3 regions of the Exiguobacterium sp. s130 genome follow, and region 3 is predicted to be linked to each of the others. Evidence: a T-box and tRNA genes for the amino acid it is inferred to sense, from the RefSeq annotation. Region 3 holds a T-box; the other regions hold tRNA genes.
The links. A T-box is a leader RNA that pairs with one kind of tRNA and senses whether it is charged. The one in region 3 lies ahead of argS (arginine--tRNA ligase), so its partner is inferred to be a tRNA-Arg.
Positions count from the first base shown of each region.

Region 1: it encodes a tRNA-Arg, which carries the amino acid that the T-box ahead of argS (arginine--tRNA ligase) is inferred to sense. The anticodon was not compared.
Region 2: it encodes a tRNA-Arg, which carries the amino acid that the T-box ahead of argS (arginine--tRNA ligase) is inferred to sense. The anticodon was not compared.

Region 1 is NZ_JACSNI010000001.1:629,346-636,460, reverse strand. Features, by position in the region: gene tig (trigger factor) at 1-1,259, opposite strand, end outside; gene HZS85_RS03165 (hypothetical protein) at 1,370-2,356, opposite strand; gene HZS85_RS03160 (hypothetical protein) at 2,383-2,907, opposite strand; tRNA gene HZS85_RS03155 (tRNA-Arg) at 3,010-3,083, opposite strand; gene HZS85_RS03150 (metallophosphoesterase family protein) at 3,157-3,666, opposite strand; gene HZS85_RS03145 (XTP/dITP diphosphatase) at 3,672-4,265, opposite strand; gene rph (ribonuclease PH) at 4,262-5,017, opposite strand; gene racE (glutamate racemase) at 5,018-5,824, opposite strand; gene HZS85_RS03130 (phosphocarrier protein HPr) at 5,911-6,174, opposite strand; gene HZS85_RS03125 (acyl-CoA thioesterase) at 6,240-6,695, opposite strand; gene sdhB (succinate dehydrogenase iron-sulfur subunit) at 6,752-7,115, opposite strand, start outside.
Region 2 is NZ_JACSNI010000001.1:387,881-394,995, forward strand. Features, by position in the region: gene whiA (DNA-binding protein WhiA) at 1-658, shown strand, start outside; gene HZS85_RS01910 (hypothetical protein) at 741-977, shown strand; partial or broken gene clpP (ATP-dependent Clp endopeptidase proteolytic subunit ClpP) at 1,097-1,681, opposite strand; tRNA gene HZS85_RS01920 (tRNA-Arg) at 1,864-1,939, opposite strand; gene HZS85_RS01925 (RNA polymerase factor sigma-54) at 2,093-3,235, shown strand; gene HZS85_RS01930 (glutaredoxin family protein) at 3,226-3,486, shown strand; gene HZS85_RS01935 (sugar-binding transcriptional regulator) at 3,602-4,630, shown strand; gene gap (type I glyceraldehyde-3-phosphate dehydrogenase) at 4,684-5,691, shown strand; gene HZS85_RS01945 (phosphoglycerate kinase) at 5,813-6,997, shown strand; gene tpiA (triose-phosphate isomerase) at 7,025-7,115, shown strand, end outside.
Region 3 is NZ_JACSNI010000007.1:47,192-54,306, reverse strand. Features, by position in the region: gene HZS85_RS14580 (solute symporter family protein) at 1-452, opposite strand, end outside; gene HZS85_RS14575 (DUF485 domain-containing protein) at 449-775, opposite strand; gene HZS85_RS14570 (TVP38/TMEM64 family protein) at 1,253-1,900, opposite strand; gene trhO (oxygen-dependent tRNA uridine(34) hydroxylase TrhO) at 2,139-3,053, shown strand; gene HZS85_RS14560 (alpha/beta hydrolase) at 3,113-3,895, opposite strand; gene HZS85_RS14555 (GGDEF domain-containing protein) at 3,911-5,587, opposite strand; T-box leader at 5,717-5,935, shown strand; gene argS (arginine--tRNA ligase) at 5,995-7,115, shown strand, end outside.

The sequences.
Region 1 (7,115 bases), on a different contig from region 3:
ATAGCTTTACGGAATTGAAGATCGCCTTTAAGCGTTTCAAGACCACCTTGTGGTGCAAGCATCGTTTCAAGTTGATCTGCAGGAATGTTGTAGAGTTCTGACATTGATTGAAGTTCAGTTTGTGTTTCCTCATCTGTTACTTCGATTTTTTCGTCAGCAACGATTTGCTTGAGGACGAGACGTGCTTTAACGCGCTCTTCCGCTTGCTCTTTCATTTCAGAACGCATTGCCTCTTCTGTCGTTCCAGTCAACTGGAAGTACATGTTGAGGTCGATACCTTGTGATTGAATACGTTGTGTGAACTCTTGAACCATACGCTCGACTTCGTTTTCGACCATGACTTCTGGAAGATCAACTGTCGCGTTTTTCGTAGCCGCTTCGACTAACTCATCGCGCATTGAAGCATCAGCTTCTTGCTTGCGTGTGTTTTCGAGACGCGTACGGATTTTTGTTTTCAACTCGTCGAGTGAAGAAACTTCTTCATCCATCTCTTTTGCGAACTCATCTGTCAATTCAGGGAGCTCTTGCGCTTTGACTTCATGGATTGTTACTTTGAATGTAACTGGTTTTCCAGCGAGTGATGCTTCGTGGTATTCCTCTGGGAATGTCACTTCAAGATCTTTTTGCTCGCCAGTTTTTAAACCGACCATTTGCTCTTCGAATCCAGGAATGAAGTTTCCAGAACCGATGACGAGTGAGTAGTTCTCAGCAGTTCCGCCGTCGAATTGGTTTTCCCCATCGAAACCTGCGAAGTCGAATACGACTGTATCGCCATTCTCGATGACGCCATCTTCTTTAACGACGAGTTCTGCACCGCGTTCTTGCAATGTTTTGAGTTCAGCGTCGACGTCTTCGTCAGTAACGTTCGTTTCAACTGCTGTGTACTCAAGACCTTTGTACTCACCGAGTGTAGCTTCTGGCTCGATGACGAACGTGATTTTGAATTCGACTGGCTTGCCTTTTTCGAGTGTTTCAACGTCGATGTTTTCAAGCGCGATTGGCTCGATTCCTGATTCGACGACTGCACCTTCGATTGTGTCCTTGTAAAGGATATCGAGTGCATCTTGGTACAGTGCTTCTTCACCGTACATTTTGTTGAACATTGCGCGTGGCATTTTTCCTTTACGGAAACCTGGTGTGTTCAAAGTCTTAACGACTTTCTTGAACGCTTGGTCTACCGCTTTATCAAATGCTTCAGCAGGCGCTTCATACGTGAGGACGCCGAGGCTACCTGATTGTTTTTCCCATTTTGCAGTCATGCTGAGTCCCTCCAAAATTGTCAATTAGCGTACATGTGTGTACAACAAGTCACATTATAGCACAATCGTTCTGACGATTACCACTGTTGAACGAATCGTTTCCAGATGTCTCAATCGAAGTAAATCTGCTCGAATGCGATGACTTCCGGATAGAGGATATGCACCCCCTGATATAATCGCTTCGCTAGCGGACTCAAGTCACGTTCCGGCTCTTCTTTTTCAAACGACAGACCGGCTAGTTCTTCGCATGCGAGAAGCCATTTCTCCATATCCGACCCGATTGCTTCTCGTTCTTCAAGATGAATCAACTGGTCCGAACGTAAGACGAGCAAGGCTCGAAAAGGATCCATTTTTTCTAATGTATGCATCGATGCGAGTAACGCTTGTTGTTCCTGTTGATGCGCAATCAGTACTTCTTCTAAATCTTGACGCGTCGAGATCGTCCAGTGTACATCTAAATGTGGCACATAAATGTCTGCCGGATAGGACAGATGCTCAATCACACTTCCTAATAACTGATCGATGACGAGTAGGCTTTGATGTTCTGTATCCTGAGCACGAAGATACTTGTGTGTGATGTAGTCAAAGAGCGCAGGTGTCCGTTCGAATTCAGCACCAGCCAAATGGCGCATTTGTTCGACCCAGCTTCCATGTTGCAACACATGCATCAACGCCGTTCCGGAAGTTACAGTACTCTGAGTAACATTGTTTTTTTGAACCGGTGTCGTCTTTTGTTCTCGCACCGTCATCCGCTGTTTAATCTCGTCTAACCGAAGCGCAAATCCATACGGCAGATACGGTGACGCCGAGCGTAGAGCGAGCTTCATTGGATACCGTTCTCCGAGTTCATAAAGAAAGAGTGCGAGCACTTGCTCCACACCCTCGACTTCAAGAAAACGTTCTGCTACAGTTTCGTATCGTTCACGGTCATGCAGTAATAGCGGTTGAATGACATAGAGTCGGTATAACACATCTTCTCCTGTCAATTGGTCAGTCTCTAATTCTTTTACCAGCCGTTCTTGTTCAGCTGCGGGCAAACGGAGGATGCGCACTCGTTCCGCTTCTAATTCGTGTTCCATCCAGCGGGATGTCTCCATATTCCTGCACTCCTTCATTCAACTACTTATTTCGTAAACGGATCGAGCAAAGACGTCCAGTTTGTGATCGCATCTTGTAATTTCCCTGCCTGTTCGATACCGAGACGATTTAATGTATCGAGAGAGACGTCTGTTTCAAGAAGTCGTGTGATGTCTTCTGATTGATTCACGAACTGCTCAAGCTTCGCACTTAAATTTTGCAACTCTTGCGGTGGGTTTTCAAGACCCGCCAATCGTTGGTCGATTTGATCCAACTCTTGATTAAATTGATCAATCGTTCCGTTTTCCTTCAACTTTTCGACTTGTTGGTCGAGCGCTTGCTCCGGATTCGCGGATTCGCGTGCTTTCGTAGCGGCCTCATTCAAAGAAGAAGACAGATCTGACGTGACTTGTGCCGTATCTTTCGCAATGCCTTGGAGTTCTCCCGCATAATCGACACTATTTTTCACATCGTTGACCTGTTGTTTTGCATCATCAACTGTATTTGAAATCTCACTACATCCTGCAAGAAATGTACTGAGTAACAGGACGGTACCAACTTTCTTCCACATCACTTTCACCCCTTTCGAGTTCATGATACCTTAATTATAAACGAAAATTGAAATAAAAAAAAGAGACCGCCCTCGTAAGGGCAGTCTCTATTTTAATTATAGCGTCCCAAGAGGGATTCGAACCCCCGACCGACGGCTTAGAAGGCCGTTGCTCTATCCTGCTGAGCTATTGGGACGTGTCAACACGAATAAACTATACTAGAACAATTCTTTCGTGTCAATCACATTACAAAGATTGCATTTATTTTATTACAAAAATGTTCCGTCGAGGTGAAGTGCATTGACGCGATCCCCGTTCATGTCAAGAAAATCGACAGAATAGCGGTCTTGTTCTACTTCAAGAATCGCATACGTCTTGTCTGGACGATGGCGTGGCATCCGAATCGATCCTGGATTGATGAATAACACACCATCCCGATACTCCGCCTTCGCAACATGAGAATGACCATACAAAACGATATCAGCTTGCTTTTCGTTCGCATGATGTTGCAAGACATCTAGGCTATATTTGACGTCCTGACGATGCCCGTGGACACAGAGGACCTTATGCTCGTCCATTTCCGACGTGACTTCTTCCGGGAAATCGTGTCCATAATCACAGTTCCCCCGTACAACACGATATGGATATAACGATTCAATGTCGCGCGTCAATTGAGAGTCTCCACAATGAAATGCTAGATCCACGTCCTGATGCCGTTCGAATATCGTAAGCAGTTCTTGTTCTAGTCCATGGCTATCACTAACGATCAACGCTCTCATTTTCATCACACTCCTAGGAAAGTAGTTAAGTCCTGTTCGAGCTTGCGCAATGCATTGCCACGATGACTGATCATCGCTTTTTCTTCTTTCGTCAACTCAGCAGCCGTTTGTCCACTTGCCGTGACGAACAATGGGTCATAACCGAAACCGTTCGATCCCGTTGCTTCAAAACCGATTCGCCCTTCCATTGTTCCGCGTACCGTCAATGTTTCGCCTGTTGGTTTTGCTAGCGCGAGTACACAAACGAAGCGTGCCGTCCGCTCCTCTTCCGGAACACCTTCTAACTTTTCAAGTAGTAGAGCATTGTTCGCTGCACCCGACTTTTCAAGACCCGCGAAGCGTGCCGAGTAGACACCTGGAGCGCCATCTAAAGCATCGACTTCAAGACCTGAATCGTCAGCAAGTACTGCGTGACCAAAGTAGGCTGCTGCTTCTGTTGCTTTTAAGAGTGCATTCTCCTCGAATGTTTCACCTGTCTCATCCGTTTCTTTAGCATCCGCATGATCGAGTAACGACTCGACTGTATAGCCGAGACGCCCAAGCATGCTTTCGAGTTCCTTCACTTTACCAACGTTATGTGTTGCGACGATGACTTTCATTTATGTTCCCCCACTTCTTCTCCTACATACCACCACGAAACACCGAGTGCCTCGCGACCGGTTTCAATCAGTTCCTTAATACCTTTTTCCCCAAGTTCGAGCATTTCGAGCATCTCTTGACGGGAAAAGGTCGACTCTTCTCCTGTTGCTTGCATCTCGACGATTTTACCGGATGACGTCATGACGAGATTGAAGTCGACTTCAGCTGCAGCATCCTCTTCGTAGCATAAATCAAGTAAGGCATTCGATCCGACGATTCCAACTGAGATGGCGGCGATGCCCTCTTTGATTGGTGTATCGGTCAATTTTCCCGCTTGAATCAGTTGATCGATAGCTCGAACGAGTGCTAAAAATCCACCGGTGATCGATGCTGTTCGTGTTCCGCCATCAGCTTGAATGACGTCACAATCGATCCAGATCGTCCGTTCACCAAGTTTTTCTAAATCGACGACCGCCCGAAGTGATCGGCTAATGAGACGTTGGATTTCCATCGTCCGCCCCGTCTGTTTGCCGCGAACGGCTTCTCGTGCAGTCCGCTGAGCGGTTGCCCGCGGTAACATCGAATATTCCGCATTGATCCAGCCTTGGCGTTTTCCACGTAGAAATGGTGGTACCCTTTCCTCGACGGTCGCCGTGCAGAGGACTTTCGTATCACCCAGTTCAATCAAAATCGAACCTTCCGCGTGTTTATTGATGTCAACTGATAACTGTACTGGACGGAGATCGTCCGCCGTTCGTTGGTCTGTCCGCATTTAATCTTCCTCCGTTCCAAGGACGATGCGCTCCGCATGAATGGGCTGATCGAGCCAGTCCGTTGCAATTTGGTCGAATGAGCGGATATCGCCTGTCGCGTAATAACGATGTTCTGGTGTTTGTGTCACATCTGCTGAAATCGTGTTGTAGTCAAGTAGTGCTGCTACTTCGAGTGCGGTTTCATCCCCTGAAGAGATGAGTTGAACGCCTGGTCCGATGACCCGTCCAATGACATCTGCTAAAAGCGGATAATGGGTGCACCCGAGTATTAGTGTATCCATATCGTAATTCATCAAAGGTCGTAGCGTATTCGCCACGACACGTTCGACGTATGCGCCATCCGTCTGCATCGACTCGACGAGCGGAACGAATGGCGGGCACGCTAACGATTCAACGACGACTTGTCCTTCGACATGTCGTAATGCCTTCTCGTAGGAATTACTTGTAATCGTCATCTTCGTTCCGATGACACCGATTCGTTTCGTACGTGTCACCTTGACTGCTGCACGGGCACCCGGATCGATGACACCGATGACAGGTATATTTAAACGTTCTCGCGCTTCTTTTAAGACGACAGCCGTAGCTGTATTACAGGCGATCACGATCAATTTCACATCTTGTTGTACGAGATAATCAATCATCTCCCACGTAAACTCACGAATTTCTTCTTCTGGACGCGGACCATACGGACAACGTAGTGTATCCCCGACATAGATGATTCGCTCATGGGGCAACTGTCGCATCAATTCACGTGCGACCGTCAATCCACCGACTCCGGAATCCAGTACTCCAATCGCTCGATTCACTCTTCTCCACCTCTTTCTATCAATCTTATGGTAACAAAAAAGGACGACGGTGCAAGACCGGCGTCCGAGAATGTACGATTACAGGATTACTGAGCAAGACCTTCGCTAGTCAGCATATCTGAAAGAGTCGTGATTGCTTCAGAAGCATCGTCACCGTTTGCAACGATTTTGATATCTGAATCTTTCGCGATTCCGAGTGAAAGAACACCCATGATTGACTTCAAGTTGACAGTCTTTCCGTTGTATTCCAAGTTGATGTCTGATTGGAATTTAGAAGCTGTGTTGACGAGCTGAGTAGCGGGACGAGCGTGAATGCCTGAATCCGCGATGACTTTGAATGTTTTTTCCATGATTAAGAAATCTCCCTTCACTAATAACGTACTAGTGAGTCGTTTTCGAATATGTGAACTCATTATCAAATGATAACGGATTCGAATCGATTCTGCAAGGAATTTTTATATGCCTCACTCCATGGGAATGCTTTCCCGGCACGATTGATTTGTACCATCGATGTCCGTCCTGTGAACATCAGTTCACCCTGTTCATCAAATGCCGCATAATGGACGTCACACGATGCACTTCCGACATGTACTGGGTACGCATAGACGGCGAGACGTGTCCGTGGATACACTTGGCGAATGTAATTACACTGGGCATCCGCAACGACGATGATCCCGTCTTCTGTAAGCGAGTATCCGGTCTCCTCTAACATCAATGTCCGAACGTCCTCGAAATAGATGAACGGTACCCTGTTATTCATATGACCATAGGCATCCGTCTCTGCAAAACGAACAGCGACGTCGAGTCGTGTTCCATGTTTCATTTGTTCAAGCCATGATTCGAGTTCTGAAATATAAGCTGGTACGCGCACAATCGGTTCCTCCTGTCTGAATGAAAAAAGAAGGAGCAGGCTCCTTCTTTAATAACTTATGAACTAACTGCTTCACCTGTCCGTCCTTCGTCACTACCGAAGAACTTCTTGAATGAGTGAAGTGTCGTCTGACGGTTCATCGCTGCGATCGAAGTCGTCAGCGGAATGCCTTTCGGACAAACCTCGACACAGTTTTGAGCATTACCGCACTGCATGATCCCGCCATCTTCCATCAACGCTTCAAGACGTTCTTCCTTATGGAAGGCACCTGTTGGATGCGAGTTGAATAGACGAACTTGCGAGATCGATGCTGGTCCGATGAACGTCGAACGATCGTTGACGTTCGGACATGCTTCGAGACACACGCCACATGTCATACATTTCGATAACTCATACGCCCATTGACGTTTGTTCTCTGGC
Region 2 (7,115 bases), on a different contig from region 3:
CCTCGGGATTTTAGGGGAAGGGTTCACGATGATTCGCTCCATCAGTGACACGATTCTAAACGATGAACGAAAAGCACGCGCATATTTACGAGGGGCGTTCCTCGCCGGAGGTTCGCTCAACAATCCGGCGACATCGTCGTATCACTTGGAGATCTTTAGCTTATATGAAGAACACAATGCGGCGCTCCGCGGTCTATCGAACGTCTTTGATTTGAACGCGAAGGCGATCGAACGGAAAAAGGGACATATCCTCTACATTAAAGAGAGCGAGAAGATTTCCGATTTCCTTAAGCTCGTTGATGCGACACAATCGATGCTGCGGTTCGAGGATGTCCGGATCTTAAAAGATATGCGTAACTCGGTCAACCGTCTCGTCAACTGTGAGACGGCGAACCTCAACAAAACGGTCGGTGCGGCATTACGCCAAGTCGAGAACATCAAGTTCCTTGAGCGGACGGTCGGGCTCGATGTCTTACCGGATAAGCTGAAGGAGATCGCGATCTTGCGTGTGACCCATCAAGACGTCACGTTACAAGAGCTCGGGGAGATGGTCGAAAGCGGCTCCATCTCAAAATCAGGGATCAATCACCGGTTGCGGAAAATTGATCAAATCGCTGAAAAAGTACGAAATGGCGAGTCGATGACAGGGGCCTTATAAGAGGGTCGCTTGCGGGATGAACCATAGTCTACTATAATATATAGTCGATGCAACTAAATGTTCGAATTAAGGAGTTTTTGAAATGGCTAACGAAAAGAAACGTATTTCGCTGACAGTCGATGCGAAGTTTGATGAAGTGTTAACAAAAAAAGCAAAAGCAATCGGTGTACCGAAAAGCACACTCGTTGCATTCGCAACATCTTTGTTCCTGAAACAATTACAAGCAGAAGAAGAGCTTTCGCCACATGCGAACGCGATCTACTCGCTGATTCGTGAAAACCACGATATCGTTTCAGACATCACAGACTTGATCGACTGATCATCACCCTCTCGTTCTATAAGGAACGGGAGGTTTTTTGTATGTAACGATAACCGACAAGGCTTCACTTTTCTATGGATACAAAAAAAGTGCCTCCCGAAGGAGACACTCTGGATGACTTATGCACGTTCCATGACGCGGTCGATAAGACCGTAATCAGCAGCAGCTTGTGCTGACATGAAGTTGTCACGCTCTGTATCGCGTTCGATGACTTCAAGTGGTTGTCCTGTGTTTTCAGCCATGATTTTGTTGAGGTGCTCACGCATTTTGATGATACGCTCCGCATGGATTTTGATATCCGATGCTTGACCTTGTGTACCACCGAGTGGTTGGTGGATCATGATTTCAGCGTTTGGTAACGCGAAACGTTTTCCTTTTGCGCCTGCTTGTAGCAAGAATGCACCCATCGATGCTGCCATACCGATACAAATCGTTGAAACTTGTGGCTTGATGAAGTTCATTGTATCGTAAATCGCCATACCGGCAGTGATCGAACCACCTGGGCTGTTGATGTAAAGCGAGATTTCTTTATCTGGATCTTCTGCTGCTAAGAACAGAAGCTGGGCAACGACTGAGTTGGCGACGTTGTCGTCAATCGCGCTCCCGAGAAGAATGATGCGGTCTTTTAGCAAACGTGAGTAGATATCGTAAGCACGTTCCCCGCGGTTTGTTTGTTCGATGACTGTTGGAATTAACATAGTCTTTGCCTCCTTATAGTTGGTATGTAGCTTCCTATTCGACTTATCCTTATCATAATCCTTTGGTCAATATTGGTCAAAAGATACGATGCGACTTTTAGGTATTTTTCCATTACAAGGGCAAATGAAACATATCAATATAGAAAAAAGGCAACGCCATTGCTGGCATTGCCTTGTAGTTGAATAAATGGTACACCCGGAGAGATTCGAACTCCCGACACCTGGTACCGGAAACCAGTGCTCTATCCCCTGAGCTACGGGTGCATCTGATGTACTGAACAATTAATAGTATAGCGACATTTTTTCAGAAAAGCAATAGGGAAGGATGACTTTTCTTTTCTCTAGCGACTCAAAAGGGGTTCAGAGCACGTTTTTCAAAACGTTTCTTCTATAATAAGAAGTGAGGGAGGGAAATCGATGGATCAACGCCAGGAACAAACGCAACAGCTGACGTTATCGGCGTCACAACAGTATCAGTTACATGTACTTGAGCAACCGGCGGCAGAACTCGAGGAGGAATGGCGACGGTTGAAACGACGGTTACATCGTCATTACCCGAATCAGGTTTCGCTAGAGGTCGAGCAGATGGCAGGACATTTGTCATCCTATGAAGACGAGCTTCTTGCACAAATACGTTTAGAATCAGTCAGACAGGAAATAGGATATATGGCGGAACAACTCATCGTGTATTTAGAAGCGGACGGTTTATTGCGGACATCGGACGAGGAGCTCGCTGCATCCTTCTCGACCGATGTCGCAACGATTACAGAAGCACGGACACTCTTACAACAATGTGAACCAGTCGGCATTGCTGCCCGCTCGGAGCGCGAGTGCCAATGGTTACAGGCGATCGAGCTAGACGACGCAGAATTGATCGGACTGACGGATCGGTTACGACATGAACCGGCGAGTCAAGTGTTCGCGCAGTTCAGTGAACAGGATCGAGCACGGTTGCGAAAACGATTGACGCGCCTGAGCCGGACACCGGATCTTCCTAAAGAAGAACGACCGGTCATGGCAGAAGCACGGATTCACCTGCTAGATGGAAAACTTCAGATTGACTGGATGACACTCGACATGGATCAGAAGTGGCTCGGATTAAAAGAGGCAACACCTTTTTTGCGCGCGTACGAACGACGTCGCGTTACGATGCATGCCATCCTCTCGGTCTTGCTTGAGCGACAAGAACGCTGGTTCAAGGGAGAACTGCATCTTGAGCCACTGACGAAAAAACAAGTCGCTGAGGCGACGGGGCATCATCCGTCAACGATTGGTCGAGCGATTGCTGCGAAGTATGTCGAGACGGTTCATGGTCTCGTTGCTTTAGAAGACTTGTTCGTCTCACGGACAACAACCGGAGATTCGAGTTTTTTAATTAAACGGCGGATCGCCGAATACATTCAACATAGCGATCGTCCGTTAAGTGATCAGCAATTGACGGATCGTCTGCAAGCAGACGGTCTGACAGTCGCGCGACGGACGGTTGCGAAATATCGGGCAGCACTTGGTTTAACGAAAAAAACGATGCAGCAAAGGAAGGCGCAATCAGAATGGGATTAAAACGACACAGACACTTAACACTCTATTCACGTCCGGGATGTACGCTATGTGAAGAAGCCGCCATCTTACTCGACTTCGTACTCGATGAGTTTCCGGAATGGACATTCGAGGAAGTCAACATCGATCAGGATGAAGCGCTCAGTCTACGGTTCTTATATGAAATTCCGGTCGTCATGCATGACGAGGAAATCTGGAGTTATGGCAAATTTGATACGGAAACGATAAGAAACCGCTTACTTCAAAAAACTTGAGAAACGAGACTTGCAAGGCGAGAAATGGACTGTTATGATAACGGTGTACCAAGTGGGACACGTTATGACATGCGGGACAAAAAGCGTCCAGCTACTTGAGAGGAGAGGGAAATACATGATTCGGCAGTTAGTCCAGATCCAAAAACGAATCGTGCCTGATCTGATCGAAGAAATGCAGACACGCTACGACATCCTTCATTATGTTCGACTGATGCAACCGATTGGACGACGTACGCTTGCGACAAGCCTTGGCTTGACGGAACGCGTCTTACGGCGGGAAGTTGACTTCTTGAAGCAGCAAGACCTCTTAGAGGTCGCGACGCAAGGGATGTCCTTGACAGATGAAGGACGAAACGTTCTTCGCAGCATGCACAGCATCATGGGAGAACTCGCAGGGATCTCAGACATGGCGAAAGCCTTAAAAGAGAGACTCGGAGTACGGGACGTCGTCATCGTACCGGGTGATTCCGATGAAACCTTCTGGGTACAACGAGACATGGGGCGGGCGACCGTCGCACGACTCAAACGAGAGCTTTCTTCAGACCATCACAATACGATCGCTGTCACAGGCGGTACGACGATGGCTTCCGTCGCGGCGATGATGTCGCCAGACAAGGAACACCGTCCGATGACATTCGTTCCGGCACGCGGAGGACTGGGAGAAACGCTCGAATTACAAGCGAACACAGTATGCTCACGGATGGCGTCACGCGCTCAAAGTGATTATCATCTGCTTCACATCCCCGACATGGTCAGTACAGAGACGTTCGTCAAGATGATTGAAGAGCCGAGCATAAAAAATGTGCTTCAAATGATTAAAGGTGCTTCAATCGTGGTACATGGAATTGGTGAGGCGAAAACGATGGCAAAACGTCGTCGCGCGTCTGAGGATCTCCTGACCCGACTGGAACATGAACAGGCAGTAGCGGAAGCATTCGGATATTACTTCGACCGAGACGGGAACATCGTGCACCGGGTCAAGACGGTTGGTCTCCAACTGGCTGACTTGAAGCAAGTCGAACACGTCATCGTCGTCGCAGGTGGTCATTCGAAGGCAGAAGCGATCAACGCCTATGTCAAACAGTCGCCGGACATCATCCTGATCACGGATGAAGGCGCAGCAGCTTCGATTTTGAAAGGGTAACCCCCTTTTGAATAATAGATAACTCGCTTTACATTAAAAGGAGGAAAATTATCATGGCAGTAAAAGTTGGTATTAACGGATTTGGACGTATCGGACGTTTGGCACTTCGTCAAATTCTTCAATTTGATGGAATCGAAGTAGTCGCGATCAACGACCTTACAGACACTAAAATGCTTGCACACCTTCTCAAATATGATACGACTCAAGGTCGTTTCGACGGCGAAGTTGAAGTACACGACGGTTACTTCCTCGTCAACGGTAAAGAAATCAAAACACTTGCTAACCGCAACCCAGAAGAACTCCCATGGGGCGAGCTCGGTGTTGACATCGTTCTCGAATGTACTGGTTTCTTCACAGACAAAGAAAAAGCTGAGCTTCACTTGAAAGCTGGCGCTAAAAAAGTCGTTATCTCTGCACCTGCAACTGGCGACATGAAAACAGTCGTCTTCAACACGAACCACGAAATCCTTGACGGAACTGAAACAGTTATCTCTGGTGCTTCTTGTACTACAAACTGTCTCGCGCCAATGGCTAAAGTTCTCCAAGATCAGTTCGGAATCGTTGAAGGTCTCATGACTACGATCCACGCTTACACTGGTGACCAAAACACACTCGACGCTCCACACCCTAAAGGTGACTTCCGTCGTGCACGTGCGGCAGCAGCAAACATCGTTCCAAACTCAACTGGGGCTGCAAAAGCAATCGGTCTCGTTCTTCCAGAACTTCAAGGTAAACTTGATGGATCTGCACAACGTGTACCAGTCGCTACAGGTTCACTCACTGAGCTCGTAACTGTACTCGACAAAAAAGTTTCTGTAGAAGAAGTTAACGCAGCAATGAAAGCAGCTGCTAACGAGTCTTACGGTTACACTGAAGACGAAATCGTTTCTTCTGACATCGTTGGTATCTCTTACGGATCACTCTTCGATGCAACACAAACTAAAGTCATGACAGTCGGCGACAAACAACTCGTTAAAACAGTTGCTTGGTATGACAACGAAATGTCTTACACTAGCCAACTCGTTCGTACACTCAAACACTTCGCAGAAATCGCTAAGTAATTCGAGCAATTAAATAGCAATTGAATAAGAGCGGAAACGATATCAGTCTCCGCTCTTATTGCGGAAAAAAGCGGGAGGGGCATTCGCCCCTCACTATACGTAAGAGACGGAGGACGAATGTATGAATAAGAAATCGATTCGCGACATCGATGTACAAGGAAAACGCGTATTTACACGCGTGGATTTCAACGTACCGTTGGAAGACGGTAAAATCACGGATGACACACGGATCCGTGCTGCACTCCCAACGATCAAACACTTGATCGACGGCGGAGCAAAAGTCATTCTCGCTAGCCACATGGGTCGTCCAAAAGGCGAAAAGAACCCTGAGTTCTCACTTGCACCAGTCGTAGCACGCCTCAGCGAATTGCTTGGTAAAGACATCAAGCTCGTTGAAGAAGCATACGGTCCAGTTGCAGAAGAAGCAGTCAGCAAACTCGAAAACGGCGATGTCGTCGTCTTAGAGAACGTCCGCTTCTACCCTGGTGAAACGAAAAACGACGAAGAGCTCGCTAAAGGATTCGCGAAACTCGCTGACGTCTTTGTCAACGACGCGTTCGGCGCAGCACACCGTGCACATGCATCGACAGAAGGTATCGCACACCATGTCGACACAGCAGTTGCCGGTCTTCTCATCGAAAAAGAACTTCAAGTTCTCGGTAAAGCTCTTTCTAACCCGGATCGCCCGTTCACGGCAATCATCGGTGGTTCGAAAGTTGCGGATAAAATCGGTGTCATCGATCACTTACTCGACATCGTCGATACGTTGATCATCGGTGGCGGCTTATCGTACACGTTCCTCACAGCTCGTGGTATCGAAGTCGGTACTTCACTTCTTGAGGTCGACAAAATCGACCAAGCGAAGGAATTCATGAAAAAAGCAGAAGAAAAAGGCGTTAAGTTCCTCATGCCAATCGACTGTGTCATCACGAAGGAATTCGGAGAAGAAACATATGTCGGACCACGTGACATCACAGAGATCCCAGCAGATCACATGTCACTTGATATCGGTCCAAAAACGGTTGAACTCTATGCAGAGGCAATCAAGAACTCGAAACTCGTCGTCTGGAACGGACCGATGGGCGTATTCGAACTCGATAAATACGCAAACGGTACAAAAGGTGTCGCGCAAGCTCTTGCGGACAGCGATGCGTACTCAATCATCGGCGGTGGCGACTCAGCTGCTGCGGCAGAGAAATTCGGTCTTGCTGACAAAATGAGCCACATCTCTACAGGTGGTGGAGCAAGTCTCGAATTCATGGAAGGGAAAGCTCTTCCTGGTGTCGAAGCGCTAAACGACAAGTAATCTAAGTTCACAAGGGAGTGTTTCTCAATGCGTAAACCAATTATCGCAGGTAACTGGAAGATGAATCTGACACTCAAGGATGCAGTCGCATTCGTTGAGGAAGTCAAAGGAGCTGTAC
Region 3 (7,115 bases):
TAAGGAATTCCTAACAACAATTCAATCAAGGCACCTGCACCGACGAGTTGCGCGATCATGTAAAAAATCGAGATCGCAATCGAGTTCATGGCAGCGACTCCACGAACTTTTGAGGCGTTAAAACGAGCGGCAATCATATCAGCCATCGTGTATTTTCCGAGGTTCCGAAGTGGTTCGGCAACGAGGTACAAGACAACAAGATAAGCAACGAGGAAGCCGATCGAGTAAAAGAATCCGTCGAATCCGGCTAAAGCGATCATCCCGGCAATTCCGAGGAACGAGGCGGCGGACATGTAGTCGCCGGCAATCGCCATCCCGTTTTGTGCACCAGTGAGTCCGCCGTCCGCTGTATAAAAGTCGTTAGCTGTTTTTGTTTTACGGGCAGCAAAGTATGTAATGACGAGCGTCAAACCGACGATCGCTGCGAATAGGGCAACGGCAGTATAATTCATTTCGACTCCTCCTTGATCTGTTCGACGAGTCGATCAAAGGCACGTGCTTTTTTGCTATACATCATGCAGAACGTCCACGTCATGATGAACTGGGCAAATGCGAATACCCAAGCTCCTGTAATATCACCGAATACTGGCTCATTCAAAATCGTGAAGTAACTTGTCAAAATCGGAAGCGCAAAATAAAAAATAAGGCAAAAACTAATAGCTGGAAGAATGAAGCCGTTCTTTTGGCGCATCAATTGTTGAAAGGTAGCACTCTCGACAATGGCTGGAGCAGATTGAGTCGCTTCATTTTTCTGGAATTCGGACGCTTGATGCATGAGGACGCCTCCTTTAAGGAATGAATGTAAATTCATTATAAGGATGTCGTTTCTGGAAAAGCTATCCTAATTTTTAAGAAGAAAAGATCATTATTATATTAATATTGGTCATACCAATTTAATGTAAGCGTTCTCAATATTGAACATTGTTTGAACGTTATTTTTATATATTAACCACTTTATAAAATGATTCAAAAGACCTAGTCCCTAGAAAAATGAGAACAGCTTAAAGGGGCTGACTCAAAAGTCAGTCTCTACAAAGATAAGGATGGCAGAATGATGATCTGCCATCCTTATCTCGTAACAAAAAGAATGACGCGTTTCGCGCCACTCCTACAGGAACAAGCGCATTTATGCGCTATCAGAGACGAACAAGACCCGCTTTCCTGCTTCAACGGAGCAGGAAAACTGGCTTGTGTCTCGCCTGAGGAAAGGGCGTGAAAAGACGCGTCATTCTTTTTTTGAGTCAGCCTCGAGTCATTTTTCAAATGGACGTTCGATCTTATCTTCGATTTCTCGTAAATGATCCGCACGTTTTGAAAGTGCACGACGCTTCAACCATTCTTCCGTCCCGCGACTAAATCCCCAGATGGCGAGTAAAATCAAAAATAGAAGGACAAGACGCATCGGACGTTCAAGAAACGTGGACCATTCCTTTCCGATTAGCGAGAAGATGATGACGACGATCAGACGCCCGGCACCAGCAGCGATCAAATACGTCCGCAGCGATAGTTGAATCATGGCAGAAATGGACGTGATGATGAACGCAGGCATGAATGGAAGCGAAAAAAAGAATCCGAGTGAGATGGGACTCATGTGACGAACACGTTCGATCCACTGTTGCGCGGCATGGTGTTTTTCAAGCCAACGCGTGACCGGACGACGAAATAGATATCGAATACAAGCGAAGACGACGAGTGATCCAAGCATGCTCCCGACCCATGATACGAGAACACCCATACCAAAACCATAGGTTGCCGCATTCGCAGAAATGATCAGGACGAGTGGCAGGAAAGGAAATAGAGACTCAAGAAACGGGGCAATCAAACCGGTGGCAGCTCCTCCAGGTAAGTCTTGGAGAAAGAAAATCATCTGCTCGATCCAGTCACGAAGTGTATGGAGCATTCGGAATCCTCCTTGCGAGATGTACTACTGTGTTTTATTTTACCTCTTTCGGATTCAGAAAGGGAATGAAATTCCTTGAAAGGGATTCAGGAATTGTGGATTGTACATTCGAAAGGGAGTTGGTATTATACTTAAATGGGTGCGTTTTGCAGGCGTTCCCAGCTAGTCAATAGCTAGACGCTTCGTTTGCCAACGTTCGTTTTACTGCAAAAAACTGACATGGGGGCTAATGAGGAATATGAAACCTTATCGCGTACTATTATTTTATAAGTATGTTCCAATTGAAAATGCGGAACAGCTAACGAAAGAGCATCTTGCTTACTGTAAAGAGCTCGGTATCAAAGGTCGGATTTTGATTGCACCTGAAGGAATCAACGGCACACTCTCTGGAACGGTCGAACAAACGGAACAATACATGAAGGACTTGACGGCGGATCCACGATTCGCTGACATCGAATTCAAAATCGATGAAGTCGAGGAGCATGCCTTCAAAAAGACGTTCGTCCGTTACAAAAAAGAACTCGTCACATGGCGTTTTGAGGACGAATTCAACGTACCAGAAGAACACGCTGCGTATCTTGAACCAGCAGAGTGGAAAGAAATGATGAAACAAGATGACGTCGTCATTCTCGATGTACGCAACAACTACGAATACGACCTCGGACACTTCAAGAATGCTGTAAAAGTGGATGTCAATGCTTCACGGGAATTCCCGGAGTGGCTTGACGAGAACGAGCATTTGTTTGAAGGAAAAAAGGTTCTCACATACTGTACGGGTGGTGTTCGTTGTGAAAAATTCACGGCGTACTTCCGTAAACGGCAACAGAGTGATGATATCTTCCACCTTAAAGGCGGAGTCGTCATGTACGGAAAAGATGAACAGACACAAGGAGAAGACTGGGAAGGCGAACTATACGTCTTTGATGAGCGTGTACAAGTTCCTGTCAATGCCGTCAATCCTTCTGTCGTCTCAGAATGTTACTACTGTGGAAAACCGGAGACGCGCTACGTTAATTGCGCAAACCCGGAATGCAATCGACAGCACTTCTGCTGTGAAGAATGCGAACCAAAAGTCATGCGTTCGTGTTCCGATGAATGCCGGGAGCATCCGCGCAACCGTTATGAAAAAGAGCAACAAGAAGAATTAGTATAAGGCACGCGTAAAAAGCCGGATGATTTCTTTAATAGAAACCGTCCGGCTTTTTTGTGTATTCAAGAGGATGGGAACAAGTAACGTAAAATATCTGGCAAACGTTTGGCCCAGGCCGTTTCATGATGGATTGCTTCCGGAATGATCGTATAGCGACTTTGAGCGAGTTTCTGTTCGACCGCTCGCGCTAAGACATCATTCGTGTGTAAATAATCCGTCTCGGTCATCGGACCACTCACTTCTTTTGTGCCGACGTCCATATAACAGCGATGCGTTGCAGACAGAGACGGACTGCGCTCGATGAATTCAAGGAGTGAGGAGAAGTTTGCCCATCCAGCAGTCGATAAGGCAGCGACGCGCGTGATGACTTCCGGATACGCGAATAATCCATATAGCGAGATGACGCCACCCATCGAACTGCCGATCATTGTCGTATCATCAGGGCGTGTCGCATAGTTGGCATCAATGTATGGTTTTAACTCGCGGATGATCCAGTCCATATAGACCTTACCGTTGCCACCGATTGACGTCCGGTGCGAAGGATAGGCGCTCCGCATCAATAAGGCTTCGTCACTCCAAGGAGCATAGTCATCGTACCGATCCATTCCATCTTCTGGACTGTCAATCGCGACGACCATTGCCGGAATCTGTGTCTGTTGTAGTGCAAGATGAATCTCCCAGCCTTTTCCGAACGAGGCGGTTTCTCCACTAAAGACGTTTTGTCCGTCATGCATATAAATTACTGGTAAAGCTTTAGAAGGATCAAAATGTGGCGGACGATGAATTCGAATCGTCCGGTGGGTTTGTGATGTCGGTAGCGTCATTTCAATTTCCGTAATCGACAATAGAGTCACGACCTTTCAAAGATTTGCATAGTGCGCGGTACAATTGCGTCCGTTGTGTTTTCCGCCGACATAGAGTGCATGATCGGCTTGACGTAGCGATTCTTCGAACGTCCGTTGATATCTTTCTTCCACTGTATCAATTCCGAGGCTTATAGTTAAGGAAAGTCGGTGACCATCGACGAGGAAGGGGCGATCCATGACCGCATGGCGGACCGTCTCGGCAATCTGAATGGCAGCCTCTTGACTACGATTTCGCAACAAAAGTACGAATTCCTCCCCGCCATAACGAGCAGCGAAGACATCATCATGTTGCAGTTGGATCACCTGGATGCGTCGACCGAGTTCACGAAGGACGAGATCGCCTACTTTATGCCCGTACGTATCGTTGACGCGTTTGAAATGATCGATATCAAACAGGATCACGGAAAGCGGATAGCAATCAGCAGCGAATTCTTGTCGACCGTGTTCGTAAAAGGCACGACTATTTGGTAATTCCGTTAAGGCGTCAGTCCGACTTTCTGTATAGAGTTGAACCGTTTCACGAGAGCGTTCTAGGACGCGACAAAAGATACGGAGTAGACGAGATAATTCGTCGGCATTCGTCGCATCATAGGCGTCTGCGACTTGATGGAACAGAATGATCGAGACATCGACTTCTCCGCTCGTAATCGAAGGAATTGCTAGCATTGAATGGCGATCGACAGGCAATCCGATTTGAATATCGTTTCCCCAGTCGCAACGAAGACCATAGATGATCGGGGTATGCAAATCGTCGGCTGTCAAAGAGTGAAACAGCGGTAACACATCGATCGGTTGCTTCGTCCGGATGTCATAGATGACTTGTTTCCGCTGTTGTTGAATCGAAATCCAGCCTTCAGAAAACGGTAGCAGATGCGGTAAATCGAGAAGTAACGAGTCGATCGTCTCGCGTTCGAAGCGGGAGATCAATAAGTGTTCCTTCGCATCATCAAATCGTTTAGCATTATCATTTGCTTCAAGTAAGTCACCACGTTCTTGCAACAGACGTTTGAATAAAAAGAGAATCAAGGCGGAGACTGTAGCCGCGACAAGAGGACTTTCATCGTAGAACCAGATCCCAAGTAGAGCACTTAACATGCTGATTCCGTAAACGAGGGACTGAAGCTTCACAAGACGTTGCCAATCGTATTTCAAGAAAAGAAAGCGATTGACGAGCAGACATTGGAAGTAAGAAACAAGGAAGACTGTGATCAAAAAGCCGATGAAGGGAATCAGAGCTTTGGTATACGTAAAGCTTGAGCCGATCGGTCCACCGAGCGCTTCATACGCAAATACCGGAAGCGAGATGTAGACTAAATCAAACAAGGCGTTGATTGGGTAGAGATAGGCGAAACGTTTCCAGCGAATCGCTTTTCGGTGAGACATGAATTGAAAGACGAGAATACCGACTTGGCTTAAAATCAAAGCGTACGTCAAACCGTAATTGAGGAATAAAAATAAAATGATTCCTTCTTGAAACGTATAATAAATGCCGCCACGACGGACATTATCGAACTGAAACAGGAGAACGAGCCCAAACAAATAAAGGGTATTGACGATGGAGATGGAAGGAGGGAAGGTAGGTGGATGAACGATGCCAATCAATAACAATGTCAAGGCGACGAGACTGAAAACGATCCAGCTCGTCCGGGCTACCTGTTGGTAGTAGCGCATGAAACATCCCTCCCCCTGAGAAGTATCTTTTATTCCTATACCCGAATTGTGGAAATTTTGATAAGCCATTTACCAAAAAAATAAGGTTGAGAGAAAAGAAAGAATTGCGTATAATGTGAAAGATATCGAATACAGTCGATGATGAAGAGAGTAACGGTTGATTTTCGTCAACTAGCGAATCAGGGAATGGTGGAAGCCTGAGGACGAACCGGTCGTGAAGCGCACTTCTGAGACGCTACCCGATTCCTGAAAGAAAAGGCGTAGCCGGGGGAACCCCGTTATCCCCGAACAAGGTGGGTGTCAAAAGGACACCAAGAAGAGTGGTACCGCGGTCATTCCGTCTCTTTGCGCGTGGCGCAAGGGGCGTTTTTTATTGCCAAAAATCAGTGAAGCAGGAGGAAATAAAGATGAGTTATAAAACGCAATACGCAGAAGTATTACATCAAGTCATGGAAGGTGCCTTATCGATTGAACAAATCGAACAACTAATCGAGCAACCGAAACATGAAGATCATGGAGATCTAGCATTCCCATGCTTCATGCTCGCGAAAGCATTCCGTAAAGCACCCAATATGATTGCTTCGGACCTCGCAGAAAAAATCGACGCGCCATTGTTCTCAAACGTTCAGGCTGTAGGTCCTTACATCAACGTCTTCTTGAACCGGGAAGTCGTATCGCAAGAAATCGTCAACCAAGTTCTGACGGAAAATGAGACGTTCGGATCAAGTGAAGCCAATGGAAAAACGATTGTCACTGATTTTTCATCACCAAACATCGCGAAACCATTCTCGATGGGTCACTTACGTTCAACGGTAATCGGAAACGCGCTCAACCAAATCTCACGTAAAAAAGGCTATGATGTCGTCGGTGTCAACCATTTAGGGGACTGGGGAACACAGTTCGGGAAATTGATGGTTGCGTACACGATGTGGGGTGAGGAAGAAGCGGTCCGTGCAGAACCAATCAAGGAATTGTTGAAATTATATGTCCGGTTCCACGAAGAAGCGGAAACAAATCCGGCACTTGAAGACGAAGGACGTCTCTGGTTCAAAAAACTCGAACAAGGTGATGAGCAGGCAACAACGCTTTGGACGTGGTTCCGTGAAGTCTCACTTGTTGAGTTCAATCGTGTTTATGAGATGCTCGGAGTTAAATTCGATAGCTTGAACGGAGAAGCTTTCTACAACGATAAGATGCAACACGTCATCGATTTGCTTGAAGAAAAAGATTTACTCGTCGAATCAGAAGGGGCAATGGTCGTCGACCTCGAAGCAGAAGGTATGCCGCCTGCTTTGATTAAAAAGAAGGATGGCGCAACGCTTTATGCGACACGTGACTTAGCAGCTGCTGTCTATCGTCTCGAAACGTACCGTTTTGAGCAAGCATTCTACGTCGTTGGCGGCGAACAAGCGCTTCACTTTAAGCAATTGTTCGCAGTCCTGAAGAAACTTGGATTTGAGAATGTCGACGGAATGCACCATGTACCGTTCGGTTTGATTATGAAAGACGGAAAGAAAATGTCTACGCG